DNA from 2 places in the Streptomyces sp. SLBN-118 genome. Region 2 is predicted to be linked to the other one. Evidence: riboswitches for the same ligand, from Rfam matches in the RefSeq annotation. Region 2 holds a riboswitch; the other holds the start of a gene.
What was found. A riboswitch is a leader RNA that binds a small molecule or an ion and turns the genes downstream of it on or off. The one in region 2 is predicted to bind S-adenosylmethionine.

Region 1 (7,241 bases), 1.7 Mb from region 2:
TGATCAGCGGCTCCCCCGGCGCCCTCCGCACCCCGTTCACCGCCCTCTTCGTCCACGGCAGTTGGCTGCACCTGCTCGGCAACATGCTCTTCCTCTACGTCTTCGGGGCGATGGCCGAGGAACACATCGGACGGCTGGAGTTCGCCCTCTTCTACGCCGGCTGCGGCTACCTCGCCCTGCTCGCCTACGCGGTGGCCAACGCCGAATCCGATCAGACCCTGGTGGGAGCGTCCGGGGCGATCTCGGGGGTGCTCGGCGCGTTCCTGTACCTCTTCCCGAAGGCCCGGGTCACCAGTCTCTTCCCATTCCTTTTCTTCCTGCCGCTTCGCTTCCCCGCGTGGATCGTGCTGATCTTCTGGTTCGTCCTGCAGTGGCTGGCCGCCCAGGGCGCGGGCAGCGGCCCGGGGGTGGCGTATCTGGCGCATCTGGTGGGGTTCGGAGTCGGGTTTCTGTACGCCTGGGGACGCTTCCGCCGTGGTACTAGAGTGAAGGCCCAAGCAGCGGCCACTGAGGGAGAACGCCAGCCGTGATCACCGCGATCGTGCTCATCAAGACCAGTGTGGACCGCATCCCCGAGATCGCCGAGTCGATCGCCGCGCTCGACAGCGTGAGCGAGGTCTTCTCGGTCACCGGCACGTACGACCTCATCGCCATGGTGCGGGTGGCCAAGCACGACGACCTGGCGGACGTCATCCCCGGCCGGATCAGCAAGATCCCGGGGGTGGAGGGTACGGACACGCATGTCGCGTTCCGTACGTACTCCCAGCACGACCTGGAGGCGGCGTTCGCGATCGGCCTCGACGCGTAGCGCCTCCGGGCCTTCCGGCAGCCGGGGCCGAGCCCCTGGTCAGACCGCCGGGACGCAGCGGCCGTCCTCCGTGCGGTAGGTCCACTTCGCGCCGTCCGTGACCAGTTCCCTGACCGCCCGTACAAAGCGCTCCACGTGCTCGTCCGGCGTACCCGCCCCGAAGCTGACCCGGATCGCGTTGAGCGAGGGCCGGCCCGGCTCGGCCTCCGGGGCGCCGCACTCGCCCGGGTCCTGCGGGTCGGTGCCGAGCAGGGTGCGCAGAAGCGGATGGGCGCAGAACAGGCCGTCCCGGACGCCGATGCCGTACTCCGCCGAGAGCGCCGCGGCGAAGTGCGAGCTGTTCCAGCCCTCGACCACGAACGAGATGACGCCGACGCGTGGGGCCTCGTCGCCGAAGAGCGAGAGGACCTTCACCTCCGGGACCTCCGCGAGACCCGCGCGCACCGTCGCCACAAGCTGCTGCTCCCGCGCGACGAGCCGGTCGAAACCGGCCTCGGTGAGCGCCTTGCAGGCGGAGGCGATGGAGTAGACCCCGATGACGTTCGGCGAGCCGGCCTCGTGGCGGGCCGCCGTTGTGTGCCAGTCGACGTCCACGCCGCCGTCCGCGCGGCGGGCCACCTTGCGCGAGGCACCGCCGCCCGCGAGGTACGGCTCTGCCTCCTGCAGCCAGTCCGCACGGCCCGCGAGCACACCCGAGCCGAACGGGGCGTACAGCTTGTGCCCGGAGAAGGCAACCCAGTCGACGTCCAGGTCCTGCACGGAGACCGGGTGGTGCGGGGCGAGCTGAGCCGCGTCCAGGACGATCCGCGCGCCGTGCGCGTGCGCCGCGGCCGCCAACTCCTTGACCGGCCACAGTTCACCGGTGACGTTCGACGCGCCTGTCACGCAGACCAGCGCGGGGCCGTACGGGTCGCGGGCGGCGAGCGCGTGCTCCAGCGTGCGGACCGCCTCGGCCGGGGTGCGCGGGGCGCTGAGACAGGTCACCCGGGAGGACCTCCAGGGCAGCAGCGAGGCATGGTGTTCGGTCTCGAAGACGAAGACCTCGCAGTCCGCGGGGAGCACGGACGCCAGCAGATTGAGGGAGTCCGTGGTCGACCGGGTGAAGACGACCTGGTCGCCCGGGCGGCAGTCGAGGAACTCGGCGACCGCGACACGGCTGTTCTCGAAGAGGTCGGTGGACAGCTGCGAGAGGTACCCGGCGCCGCGGTGGACGCTGCCGTAGTAGGGCGCGTACGCGGCGACGTCGTCCCACACCCGCTGCAGGGCAGGGGCGCTGGCCGCGTAGTCGAGGGCGGCGTAGGTGACCTCGCCGCCGGTCACGAGCGGGACGGTCACATCGCGGCCGAGCACCGGCAGCGGCGCCGCACAGGCGGGGTCCGCGGACCCGGAGCGGGCGGAGGAGTCGGAGACGGGGCAGGCGGAGGAGTCGAAGACGGCGGACGCGGCGGAGGAGGCAGAAGACGCGGCGGTGACAGCGGCGTTCGGGCGTGCGGACATGGCGGTATCTCCCGGCAGGACAAGGCGAATTTGCTTCGGCAGACCCGTACGGGCGCTCAACGGCCGCTCGACGCACGGGGGTTGCCTCGACTGCACGGCGATCGCCGTGCGGAGGCGTACTGAAGTGGGGGCCGCAGAAGCCCTATCGCATTCGCTTGCTCACGAGACTGCTCCCTTGAGGACCAGGACCCCAGGGTGTGCAGGGGTCCGCGCTTGCCGCAGACCTCGCTGCCCACGGCCTGGTCTTCACCCGGGGCACCCCGCCACGGACGGAGGGTTGCCGGACAGCGGGCCGGGGCCTAATCGCTGTCACTCATGACCTGCCGAGAAGTATGCCAGCCGTTCGCGCCGCCGCAAACCGTGTCCGCATCCCGGGACGCGGGACCCGGAGCTGTGCCCCGGTCCCCCGCGCCCCGAAGTCCCGGGCCCACAGGACGTACTACGCGTTGCTCGCGGCCACCCACCGCTTGAGCGCCGCCTTCGCCGCGCCCGAGTCGATCGACTCCGCCGCCTTGGCCATCCCCGCCGAGATCTGCCCGGCGAGCGGCCCCTCCCCAGGCGCGAGAGCGACGAGCGCCGCGGCCGCGTTCAGCAGCACCGCGTCCCGTACGGGCCCGGTCTCACCGCTCAGCAGCCGTCGCGCGACATCCGCGTTGAACGAGGCGTCCGCGCCCCGCAGGGCCTCCACGGGCACCAGGTCGATGCCGATGTCCCGCGGGTCGAAGGCCTCCTCGCGCACCGTCCCGTCCCGCACCACCCACACGCGCGACGTGGCCGTCGTCGTCAGCTCGTCCAGCCCGTCGTCGCCCCGGAAGACCAGCGCCGAGGATCCGCGCTCGGCCAGCACCCCGGCCATGATCGGCGCCATCCGGGCGTCCGCGACACCGGTGGCCTGGGCCTTGACCCTGGCCGGGTTGGTGAGCGGGCCCAGGAAGTTGAACGTGGTACGGATGCCCAGCTCCTTGCGCGCGGCCGCCACATGCCTGAGCGCCGGGTGGAACTTCACCGCGAAGCAGAAGGTGATCCCCGCCTCCTCGGCGACCTGGGCGACCCGCTGCGGAGTCAGTTCCAGATTGACCCCGAGCTTCTCCAGTACGTCGGAGGCGCCGCTCGCCGAGGACGCGGCGCGGTTGCCGTGCTTGACGACCTTCGCGCCCGTCCCGGCGACCACGATCGCGGACATGGTGGAGATGTTCACGGTCTTGGCGCCGTCGCCGCCCGTGCCGACGATGTCGACGCTGGGCCCGGGCACCTCGATCAGGTTCGCGTGCGCGTACATGGTCCGTACGAGACCGGCGATCTCCTCGACCGTCTCGCCCTTGGCCCGCAGGGCCACCGCGAAGCCGGCGATCTGGGCGTTCGTCGCCTCGCCGCTGAGGATGCGGTCCATGGCCCATGCGGTGGCGTCGGCGCTCTGGTCGCGGTTGCTGAGGAGTGCCTCCAGCACGCCCGGCCAGGAGTGGGCCGCCACGCTGTCGCCGCCAACCGGGGTCACAACGTTCATGGTCCACTCCAGGGTCCACAGCCGAACAGGGATGCTCCCACCCTATCCAGCCCCGGGCACAGCAAAGAGCCCCGTCCGGCGAATGGACGGGGCTCCCGCTGTGGCGACCGCGGCAGGCGGCCGGGTGGGATCAGTGGTGGCCGTGGCCGCTCGTGATCTCGTTGAACTCCTCGGCCGTCGGCTTGGGGATCTGGTTCCCCTCGCCGTAGTAGCTCTTGCTCAGCTTGGCCCTCAGCTTCTGGCTGCGGGTGGGCTTGCGCTCGACGCCGTTCTCGTCGACCGTCGGGCCGATCTCGACCGGCTCGTACTGCTCGTGCACCGTGAGCGTGTGCAGGGCGCCCTGGCTGAGCGGCTCGTGGACCTCGACGAACTCACCGTGCGGCAGGCGCTTGATGATGCCGGACTCGCGTCCGTGCAGCACCTTGTCCCGGTCGCGACGCTGCAGACCCATGCAGATCCGCTTGGTGACGACGAAGGCGATGACCGGTCCGGCGAAGAAGAAGATCCGGACGAACCAGGTGATCGCGTTGATCGAGAGGTGGAAGTGGGTGGCCCAGATGTCGTTTCCGCCACCGATCAGCAGAACGAAGTACCAGGTCAGCCAGGCCACACCGAAGGCGGTACGGGTCGGGGCGTTGCGCGGGCGGTCCAGGATGTGGTGCTCGCGCTTGTCGCCGGTGACCCAGGACTCGATGAACGGGTATACCGCGATCGCGACCAGGACCAGCGGGAAGATCACCAGCGGGATGAACACACCCAGGACGAGTGTGTGACCCCAGAGGTTGATCTCCCAGCCCGGCATGAACCGGATCAGGCCCTCGGAGAAGCCCATGTACCAGTCCGGCTGGGCGCCGGTGGACACCTGGTCCGGACGATAGGGACCGAGCGCCCAGATCGGGTTGATCGAGGCGATCGCCGCGACCACCGCGATGACACCGAAGACCAGGAAGAAGAAGCCTCCGGCCTTGGCCATGTAGATCGGCAGCAGCGGCATGCCGACGACGTTCTTGTTGGTCCGGCCGGGACCGGCGAACTGCGTGTGCTTGTGGAAGAACACCAGGATCAGGTGTCCCACGAGCAGGCCCATCATGATGCCGGGCAGCAGCAGGATGTGGATCGAGTAGAACCTGGCCACGAAGTCGCCGCCGGGGAACTCCCCGCCGAAGAGGAACATCGACAGGTACGTACCGACGACCGGCACCGACAGGATCGCGCCCTGCATGAAGCGGACACCCGTACCGGACAACAGGTCGTCCGGGAGCGAGTAGCCGGTGAAGCCGGTGAACATGCCGAGCACCAGCAGCAGGAAGCCGAACAGCCAGTTGACCTCGCGCGGCTTGCGGAACGCGCCGGTGAAGAAGACGCGCATCATGTGGACGAGCATGCCCGCCACGAAGATCAGGGCCGCCCAGTGGTGGATCTGCCGGATCAGCAGACCGCCGCGGACGTCGAAGCTGATGTCCAGCGTCGAGGCGAACGCCTCCGACATCCGCACACCCTGCATCGGGATGTAACTGCCGTGGTACTCCACCTCGTTCATCGACGGGTGGAAGAACAGCGTCAGATACACACCCGTGAGGATGATGACGATGAAGCTGTAGAGGCAGATCTCACCGAGCATGAAGGACCAGTGGTCCGGGAAGATCTTGCGCATATTGGCCTTGGCCAGGCCGTAGATCCCGAGCCGGCCGTCCGCCCAGTCGGCCACCCGCTCGCCGGCGGGCGCCTTCGCTTTGCCCGGCGCGCCAGCGCCCGAAGTGTTACGTGCTGTAGTACTCATCCGCGCTCCCAGAAGGCAGGACCGACAGGCTCGTCGAAGTCGCCGAGCGCCTCGAGGTTGCCCTCGGCGTTCACGCCGATCCGCAGCTGCGGAAGCCGGTGACCGGCCGGGCCGAAGATGACGCGGGCGCCGTCGGAGAGGTCGAAGGTGGACTGGTGGCACGGGCAGAGCACGTGGTGCGTCTGCTGCTCGTAGAGGCTGATGGGACAGCCGACGTGCGTGCAGATCTTCGAGTACGCCACGATGCCCTCGTGCGACCACTCGAGCTCGCGCTTGTCCTTGATGTCGTCCGGCTGAATCCGGACGATCATGAGCGCCGCCTTGGCGATTTCCTTCTGGAAGTCCTCGGCGTCCTCCTCCAGGCCCTCGGGCTTGGCGAAGGTCAGCGAACCGGTGACGACGTCCTCGGGACGCAGCGGCTCATTGGTGTTCATGTTGATGAGCTGCTTGCCCTCGGCCCACAGCGTCGAGCGCAGCTTCTTCTCGGGCAGCGGGCCCAGGTCGCGCAGCAGCACCAGACCGGAGAGCGGCACCATGGCCAGCGCGCCGAACATGGTGTTGCGGAGCAGCTTGCGCCGGCCGAAGCCGGACTCCGCGGCACCTGTCGCGAAGTCCGCCATGACCTTGGCCCGGACCTCGGGCTCGGCCTCGATCGGGTGGCGCTCGTCGGCGATCTCCTGGTCGGACATCAGCGTGCGGGCCCAGTGGACCGCGCCCGCGCCGATGCAGAAGAGCGCGATCCCGAGGGTCAGACCCAGCGAGAAGTTCAGCGCGCTCACGTGCCCGAACGGGAAGATGTAGACGATCTTGTTGACCGGGAAGGTCACGAACGACGCGATGAACGCGATCGTCGCCAGCATCGACAGCGTGAACAGGAGGGCGACCGTGCGCTCGGACCGCTTGGCGGCCCGCTCGTCGATGTCCTGGATACGCGGCTTGTGCGCCGGCAGGCCCGGGTCCGCGAACGGATCCTCCGCGACCTCTACCGCGCCGTGCGCGGCGTCCTGCGCTGCGGGCAGGTTCTCTTCTGGAATCTCTTGGCTACTCATGACTTCTTGGCCTTAGCGGTGTGGGCCGCGACCCAGATGGCGACTGCGATCAGCGCACCCAGTCCGAAGACCCAGCCGAACAGTCCCTCGCTGACGGGGCCGAGGCCACCGAGCTTGAAGCCGCCGGGGCTCTCGGAGTCGTCGCTGTTCACGGTCTGGATGTACGCGATGATGTCCTGCTTCTGCTTCTCCGGCATCGTGGTGTCGGGGAAGGACGGCATGTTCTGCGGGCCGGTCTGCATGGCCTCGTAGACGTGCTTGGGGTCCACGCCCTCAAGGCTCGGGGCGTACTTGCCGTTCGTCAGCGCACCGCCCTCACCAGTGAAGTTGTGGCACTGGGCGCAGTTGGTACGGAACAGGTCGCCACCCTTGGCGATGTCCGCACCCTCGGGGTTGTACTGCTTCTTGGTCGGCGTGATCGGACCGGCGCCGAAGGAGGCGATGTACGCCGCGAGCTGATCGATCTGACTCTGCGTGTAGATGACCTTCTTCTTCGGCACCTGTGCGCCGGGCTGCTGGGCCGGCATCCGGCCCGTACCGACCTGGAAGTCGACCGCGGCGGAGCCCACGCCGACCAGGGACGGACCGTCAGTGGTGCCCTGA
Region 2 (7,241 bases):
AGGGGCCCCACTGGATCGCCGTACCGGCCGTCGGCATCGCCTCGGCGGGCCGGGGGAAGGCGACGAGCGCAGTGGCGAGCGCCGGGAGGGTGAGGGCGACGGTCATCCCGGGGTGGCGGCGGAAGGTTCGTGTGATTCGCATGGGAAGACCCTCGCGGAATCGCGCCCCGGTCCCCACGGTGCCAACTCCCCTCTTCCCACGGGGGTTTGCCCCACCCATGCGGGGCGGGTCAGCCGCCGGGCGAGCAGCGGCCGCCGCGTCGCCGTACCCGTACCCGTACCCGTACCCGTAAGTGGCAACGTTCCAGGCGAACTTTCAGTGTCGCGCCGTCGAGGGTCAGCATTACGTTGGAAGCGCTGCCTGATGATGTCCGGATTCAGCATGGGTACGACGGCCTGCAACCCCTTGGAAAAGGCCCAGCTCTGGCGCAATTCCCAGGCCGTGTCCGGGTCGCGTCCCGTCGTGTCGTCAAGGTTTCGTCTGCCCGGTGACGCCGAAGGGCGGCACCCCCTGGGAGTAAGGGTGCCGCCCTCCGTACTGCAGGACCGGGTCCGAGCCGTCAGGCTCAGAAGTCCATGTCACCGCCCGGCATGCCGCCCGGAGCAGCCGCAGAGGCCTTCTCCGGCTTGTCGGCGATGACGGCCTCGGTGGTCAGGAACAGCGCCGCGATGGAGGCCGCGTTCTGCAGAGCAGAGCGGGTCACCTTCGCGGGGTCGATGATGCCCTCGGCGATCATGTCGACGTACTCGCCGGTCGCGGCGTTCAGACCGTGGCCGACAGCCAGGTTGCGCACCTTCTCGACAACGACGCCGCCCTCAAGACCACCGTTGACGGCGATCTGCTTGAGCGGAGCCTCCAGCGCGAGCTTCACGGCGTTGGCGCCGGTCGCCTCGTCACCCTCGAGGTCGAGCTTCTCGAAGACCGAGGAAGCCTGGAGCAGAGCCACGCCACCACCGGCGACGATGCCCTCCTCGACGGCCGCCTTCGCGTTGCGAACGGCGTCCTCGATGCGGTGCTTGCGCTCCTTGAGCTCCACCTCGGTCGCGGCACCGGCCTTGATGACGGCCACGCCGCCGGCCAGCTTCGCGAGGCGCTCCTGGAGCTTCTCACGGTCGTAGTCCGAGTCGGAGTTCTCGATCTCGGCGCGGATCTGGTTGACACGGCCGGCGACCTGGTCGCTCTCACCGGCGCCGTCGACGATCGTGGTCTCGTCCTTGGTGATGACGACCTTGCGGGCGCGGCCCAGCAGGTCCAGGCCGGCGTTCTCGAGCTTGAGACCGACCTCCTCGGAGATGACCGTGCCGCCCGTGAGGATGGCGATGTCGTTCAGCATCGCCTTGCGGCGGTCGCCGAAGCCCGGGGCCTTGACGGCAACGGACTTGAAGGTGCCACGGATCTTGTTCACGACCAGCGTGGACAGGGCCTCGCCCTCGACGTCCTCGGCGATGATCAGCAGCGGCTTGCCGGACTGCATGACCTTCTCCAGCAGCGGAAGGAGGTCCTTCACGTTGCTGACCTTGGAGTTGACGATCAGGATGTACGGGTCGTCGAGCGACGCCTCCATACGCTCCATGTCGGTGGCGAAGTACGCCGAGATGTAGCCCTTGTCGAAGCGCATACCCTCGGTGAGCTCCAGCTCCAGACCGAAGGTCTGGGACTCCTCGACGGTGATGACGCCTTCCTTGCCGACCTTGTCCATCGCCTCGGCGATGAGCTCGCCGATCTGGGTGTCGGCGGCGGAGATGGAGGCCGTCGAAGCGATCTGCTCCTTGGTCTCCACGTCCTTGGCCTGCTCCAGCAGGGCGCCGGAGACGGCCTCGACGGCCTTCTCGATGCCGCGCTTGAGAGCCATCGGGTTGGCGCCGGCCGCAACGTTGCGCAGGCCCTCGCGGACGAGCGCCTGAGCGAGAACGGTCGCGGTGGTCGTACCGTCACCGGCGACGTCGTCCGTCTTCTTGGCGACTTCCTTGACCAGCTCGGCGCCGATCTTCTCGTACGGGTCCTCGAGCTCGATCTCCTTGGCGATGGACACACCATCGTTGGTGATCGTGGGGGCGCCCCACTTCTTCTCGAGGACGACGTTCCGGCCCTTGGGGCCAAGGGTGACCTTGACGGCGTCGGCGAGCTGGTTCATCCCGCGCTCGAGACCGCGCCGTGCCTCCTCGTCGAACGCGATGATCTTGGCCATGTGAAGTGGTCCTCCCGGACTGGGGTGGATTCTCCGGACCGCGCTGGCGCCCGCGACGGACGGCCTGAGAGCCGTACGGTTCCTTGCCCCGCCGACCCTTCGGGCCTCACCGACCCGGTCCTTAAGCTGTCACTCTCACCTGCAGAGTGCTAACGCCAATGATTAGCACTCGCCCTAGGAGAGTGCAAGCGGGTCCGCATATCGTGGACACGGGCGGGACGCGACACGGGCAGGGAAGCGACACGGGCAGGGACGCACGAAGGGCCCGCATCCCCCTAGGATGCGGGCCCTTCGTGGTTGTGTGTGTCGCGTGAGTGCGTCGGTGGCCGATCGCGCCGAGATCAGACGGCGAGCTTGACCATGTCCGCCTGCGGCCCCTTCTGGCCCTGCGAGATCTCGAACTCGACCCGCTGACCCTCTTCAAGGGTGCGGTATCCGTCCATCTGGATCGCGCTGTAGTGGACGAAAACATCCGCACCACCGTCGACCGCGATGAAGCCGTACCCCTTCTCCGCGTTGAACCACTTGACGGTGCCCTGAGCCATGCCTAACTCCCCTATTACTGGCCCTTGCACAGGACCGCACTTCGCGGACCCGGGTCAGACCTCACCCTCCCGACAGGAAGGAGAGTGTGCGCCGGAACGCGTCGACCGCGGCTGAATGTATCTGCCCAACTGCCCTCTGCAACAGGTCAATCAGACGAGAAATCTGAGCACAGGCGATCGGATGATTGAACCGAATTCAAGAAAATCCGGGGCAAGTCGGGCCCGGCAAATGGCACTTACGAGTGCATTTCGATCGAACACATTGACTGCTTCTTGAGGGGCCAGGGCGCATTCTCATATGCGGTCGGCACAAGCAGCGGAGGGGCCTTCCCCAACTGTACCGCGCTCAACCATAGAGAATTGCCCCCTCCGCTTCTCTTGCGGAGGGGGCACTGTGTCAATCAGCGGCTGACGCCGCGGGTGCTGACGCCGGGTGGCTCAGCCGCCGGCGACGGCGGGAATGATCGAAACGCCCGCACCGTCCGGGGTCGCCGTCTCGAGACCTTGCTCGAAACGGACGTCGTCGTCATTGACGTAGACGTTCACGAAGCGGCGCAGCTTGCCCTGGTCGTCCAGGACGCGCGCGGCGATGCCCGTGTGGTTCTTCTCCAGGTCCGCGATCACCTCGGAGAGCGTGGCGCCCTCCGCCGGGACCTCGGCCTGACCGCCCGTGTACGTACGGAGAATGGTGGGGATGCGGACGTTCACGCTCATGGTGTTCTGCCTTCCGTAGGTAGTCAGCGGGCCAGGCCGGCGTCGCGGAACGCCTCCAGGCTCGGGCGGATGGTCGCCGTGGGACCTGTCGTCGGGGCGACGGCGTCGAGGGTCTTGAGACCGTCGCCGGTGTTGAGCACGACCGTGGTCAGCGCCGGGTCCAGCACACCCTGCTCGATCAGCTTCTTCGCCACACCCACGGTCACGCCACCCGCGGTCTCCGCGAAGATGCCCTCTGTCCGGGCGAGCAGCTTGATCGCGTCGACGATCTGCTCGTCGTTGACATCCTCGACCGCGCCGCCCGTGCGGCGCGCGATGTCCAGCACATAGGGGCCGTCGGCGGGGTTGCCGATGGCCAGCGACTTGGCGATGGTGTTCGGCTTCTGCGGGCGTACGACATCGTGCCCGGCCTTGAAGGCCGTCGACACCGGCGAGCAGCCCTCGGCCTGGGCGCCGAAGATCTTGTAGGGCCTGTCCTCGACCAGGCCGAGCTTGATCAGCTCCTGCAGACCCTTGTCGATCTTCGTGAGCTGCGAGCCGGATGCGATCGGGACGACGATCTGGTCGGGCAGCCGCCAGCCGAGCTGCTCGCAGATCTCGTACGCGAGTGTCTTGGAGCCCTCGCCGTAGTAGGGGCGGAGGTTGACGTTGACGAAGCCCCAGCCCTCGCCCAACGGGTCGCCGATGAGCTCGGAGCAGAAGCGGTTGACGTCGTCGTAGTTGCCCTCGATGCCGACCAGCTCGCCGCCGTACACCGCGGCCATGACGACCTTGCCCTGCTCCAGGTCGTGCGGAATGAACACGCAGGAGCGGAAGCCCGCCCGGGCCGCGGCCGCACCCACCGCGCCGGCGAGGTTGCCGGTGGAGGAGCAGGACAGAGTCGTGAAACCGAAGGCCCGCGCGGCCTCGACGGCGATCGCGACGACACGGTCCTTGAAGGAGTGCGTCGGGTTGCCGGAGTCGTCCTTGATGTACAGGCCGCCGGTGACGCCCAGCTCGCGGGCGAGGTTGTCGGCCTTGACGAGCTTGGTGAAGCCGGGGTTGATGTTCGGCTTCTCGGCCACGTCGGCGGGAACGGGCAGCAGGGGGGCGTAGCGCCAGATGTTGTCCGGACCTGCTTCGATCCGCTTCCTCAGCGCCTCGGTGTCATCCGCCGGCAGGTCGTACGCGACTTCGAGCGGTCCGAAACAGGAGGAACAGGCGAAGATCGGGCCAAGGTCGAAACGCTCTCCGCACTCGCGGCACGAGAGCGCCGCGGCGGGACCGAGGTTCACGGAGGTGGTGCTTGTGGCAGTCTGCACAGCCATGGTGGCGAGGCCCTTTCTCCTCATCTTCCTCGCGACGCATTTCGCCACGAGACGGAATTGGCACCTTCCCCACCGTGACCTCGCGGTCGGCGGGAGGGTTGCCGGGGCTTCAACGGGCCGTTCCCTCTGCCCCTCTGGATGAGCGGTATTCGATTGTCAGCGTGACGTCCCCCGACATGCGACGGCCATCCGCGTTGTTCAAGACTGTAACCGAAGGCCTGGATGGTTGAGATAGTCGTCCGAACCGCGAGACGGATCACACAACAGCGATGTCAGAGGGAGACGAGCACGTGCTGGAAGAGGTGGAACGCTGGCTGAGCAGGCGTTCCTGGTCCCTGGCCGACCGCCCGCTCGGCCGGCTGATGTCCGCCAAGCGCGGTACGACCATCAGCGTCGTCCTGCCCGCGCTCGACGAGGAGGAGACGGTCGGCGAGATCGTCTCCGTGATCCGGCGGGAGCTGATGGAGGCGGTTCCGCTCGTCGACGAGCTCGTCGTCGTCGATTCCGGGTCGACCGACCGTACGGCCGAGGTGGCCGCGGCGGCCGGTGCGCGCGTGGTGCGCCGGGACGAGATCCTGCCCCGGATACCGGCGGTCCAGGGCAAGGGCGAGGTGCTGTGGCGCTCGCTGATGGTCACCAGCGGTGACGTCGTCTGCTTCGTCGACGCGGATCTGCGCGAGTTCTCGGCCGATTTCGTCTCCGGGATCGTGGGGCCGCTGCTGACCGATCCCGCGGTGCAGTTCGTCAAGGCGATGTACGACAGGCCGCTCGGCGACCACGCAGGTCAGGGCGGCCGGGTGACCGAGCTGGTGGCGCGGCCGCTGCTGAATCTGCACTGGCCGCAGCTCGCCGGGTTCGTGCAGCCGCTGGGCGGGGAGTACGCGGCGCGGCGCTCGCTCCTCGAGCGGCTTCCCTTCCCCGTGGGGTACGGAGTCGAGCTGGGCCTGCTCGTCGACACGCTGCACACGGCCGGTCTCGACGCGATGGCACAGGTGGACGTCGGTTCGCGCAAGCACCGTCACCAGGACGGTCAGGCGCTGGGACGGATGGCCGCGGCGATCTACCGGACCGCCCAACTGCGGTTGTCCAGGGGCCATTTGGTGCGGCCGTCGCTCACGCAGTTCGAGCGGGCCGAGGGGGGCTTCGTACCCCGGACGCACGCGGTGGACACGGAAGAGCGGCCACCGATGCGCGAGATCGGCGAGTACGCGGCGAGGCACGCAGCATGAACACGCCGAGTGCGGCGCCGGGTGGCGCAGTCCGGCCGTACGCACGTTTGAGGGGTTACAGGAAGGGCTAGGTTTCGGCACATGGTCTCCGAGCAGCCTGCAGCGCAGGTCCTGGTCGCCTCGAACCGCGGCCCGGTCACATACACGCTTCAACAGGACGGTTCACTGAACGCCCGCCGCGGCGGGGGCGGCGTGGTCTCCGGGTTGTCGGCGATCGACTCCGAGTCCGAGGCGCTGTGGGTGTGCGCCGCGCTCGGCGACGGCGACCGCGAGGCCGTACGTCGCGGGGTTGCCGAGCCCGGGGTGCGGATGCTCGACATCGACGCCGGGGTGTTCGCCGACGCGTACAACGGGATCGCGAACTCGGTGCTGTGGTTTGTCCACCACATGCTCTACCAGACGCCGCTGGAGCCGGTCTTCGACGCGGAGTTCCGCCGCCAGTGGGCCTCCTACGAGGCATACAACCGCGCCTTCGCCGATGCGCTGGCCGAGGCGGCAGCGCCGGGCGCCGCCGTTCTGGTGCAGGACTACCACCTGGCACTGGTGCCCCGCATGCTTCGCGCCCACCGCCCGGACCTGCGCATCGGGCACTTCTCGCACACGCCGTGGGCCCCCGTCGACTACTTCCGGATGCTGCCCGACGACATCGCGGCCCAGCTGCTCGGCGGCATCCTCGGCGCCGACCGGGCCGCGTTCCTCACCCGCCGCTGGGCACAGGCATTCACCGACTGCTGCCACACCGTGCTGGGCCCCGGCATCCCCTCGGGCACCCGGATCGGGGTGCACGGTCTCGGCGCGGACGCGGACTTCCTGCGGGAGCGCGCGCACCGGCCCGATGTGGAGGAACGGCTGGCCGCGCTGCGCGAACAGGTCGGCCCCGGGCGCAAGACGATCGTGCGCGTGGACCGCACCGAGCTGTCCAAGAACATCGTGCGCGGACTGCTGGCCTACCGGCACCTCCTGGACACGAGGCCCGAGTGGCGTGAGCGGGTCGTCCATGTCGCCTTCGCGTATCCCTCACGGCAGGATCTGGCCGTGTACCGCGACTACACGGCTCAGGTCCAGCGCGTCGCCGACGAGATCAACTCCACGTACGGGACGGCGACATGGAGCCCGGTCGTCCTCCATGTGAAGGACGACTTCGCCCGCTCCCTGGCCGCGTACCGCCTCGCCGACGTCGCGCTGGTCAACCCGATCCGGGACGGCATGAACCTGGTCGCCAAGGAGATCCCGGTCGTCTCGGACGACGGCTGCGCG

Region 1: linked by a shared signal. The riboswitch ahead of FBY35_RS27270 (aminotransferase class V-fold PLP-dependent enzyme) and the one ahead of thrC (threonine synthase) in region 2 are both predicted to bind S-adenosylmethionine.

Annotation. Positions count from the first base shown of each region.
Region 1 covers NZ_VFNP01000002.1:1,885,469-1,892,709, forward strand. Annotated here, with positions in the region: gene FBY35_RS27260 (rhomboid family intramembrane serine protease) at 1-530, shown strand, start outside; gene FBY35_RS27265 (Lrp/AsnC family transcriptional regulator) at 527-808, shown strand; gene FBY35_RS27270 (aminotransferase class V-fold PLP-dependent enzyme) at 848-2,305, opposite strand; SAM riboswitch class IV at 2,510-2,626, opposite strand; gene trpD (anthranilate phosphoribosyltransferase) at 2,745-3,809, opposite strand; gene FBY35_RS27280 (cytochrome bc complex cytochrome b subunit) at 3,940-5,589, opposite strand; gene FBY35_RS27285 (ubiquinol-cytochrome c reductase iron-sulfur subunit) at 5,586-6,638, opposite strand; gene FBY35_RS27290 (c-type cytochrome) at 6,635-7,241, opposite strand, start outside.
Region 2 covers NZ_VFNP01000002.1:3,555,092-3,562,332, forward strand. Annotated here, with positions in the region: gene FBY35_RS34705 (alpha/beta hydrolase) at 1-142, opposite strand, end outside; gene groL (chaperonin GroEL) at 567-2,189, opposite strand; gene FBY35_RS34715 (cold-shock protein) at 2,531-2,734, opposite strand; gene FBY35_RS34720 (MoaD/ThiS family protein) at 3,173-3,448, opposite strand; gene thrC (threonine synthase) at 3,472-4,755, opposite strand; SAM riboswitch class I at 4,773-4,900, opposite strand; gene FBY35_RS34730 (glucosyl-3-phosphoglycerate synthase) at 5,046-5,984, shown strand; gene FBY35_RS34735 (trehalose-6-phosphate synthase) at 6,066-7,241, shown strand, end outside.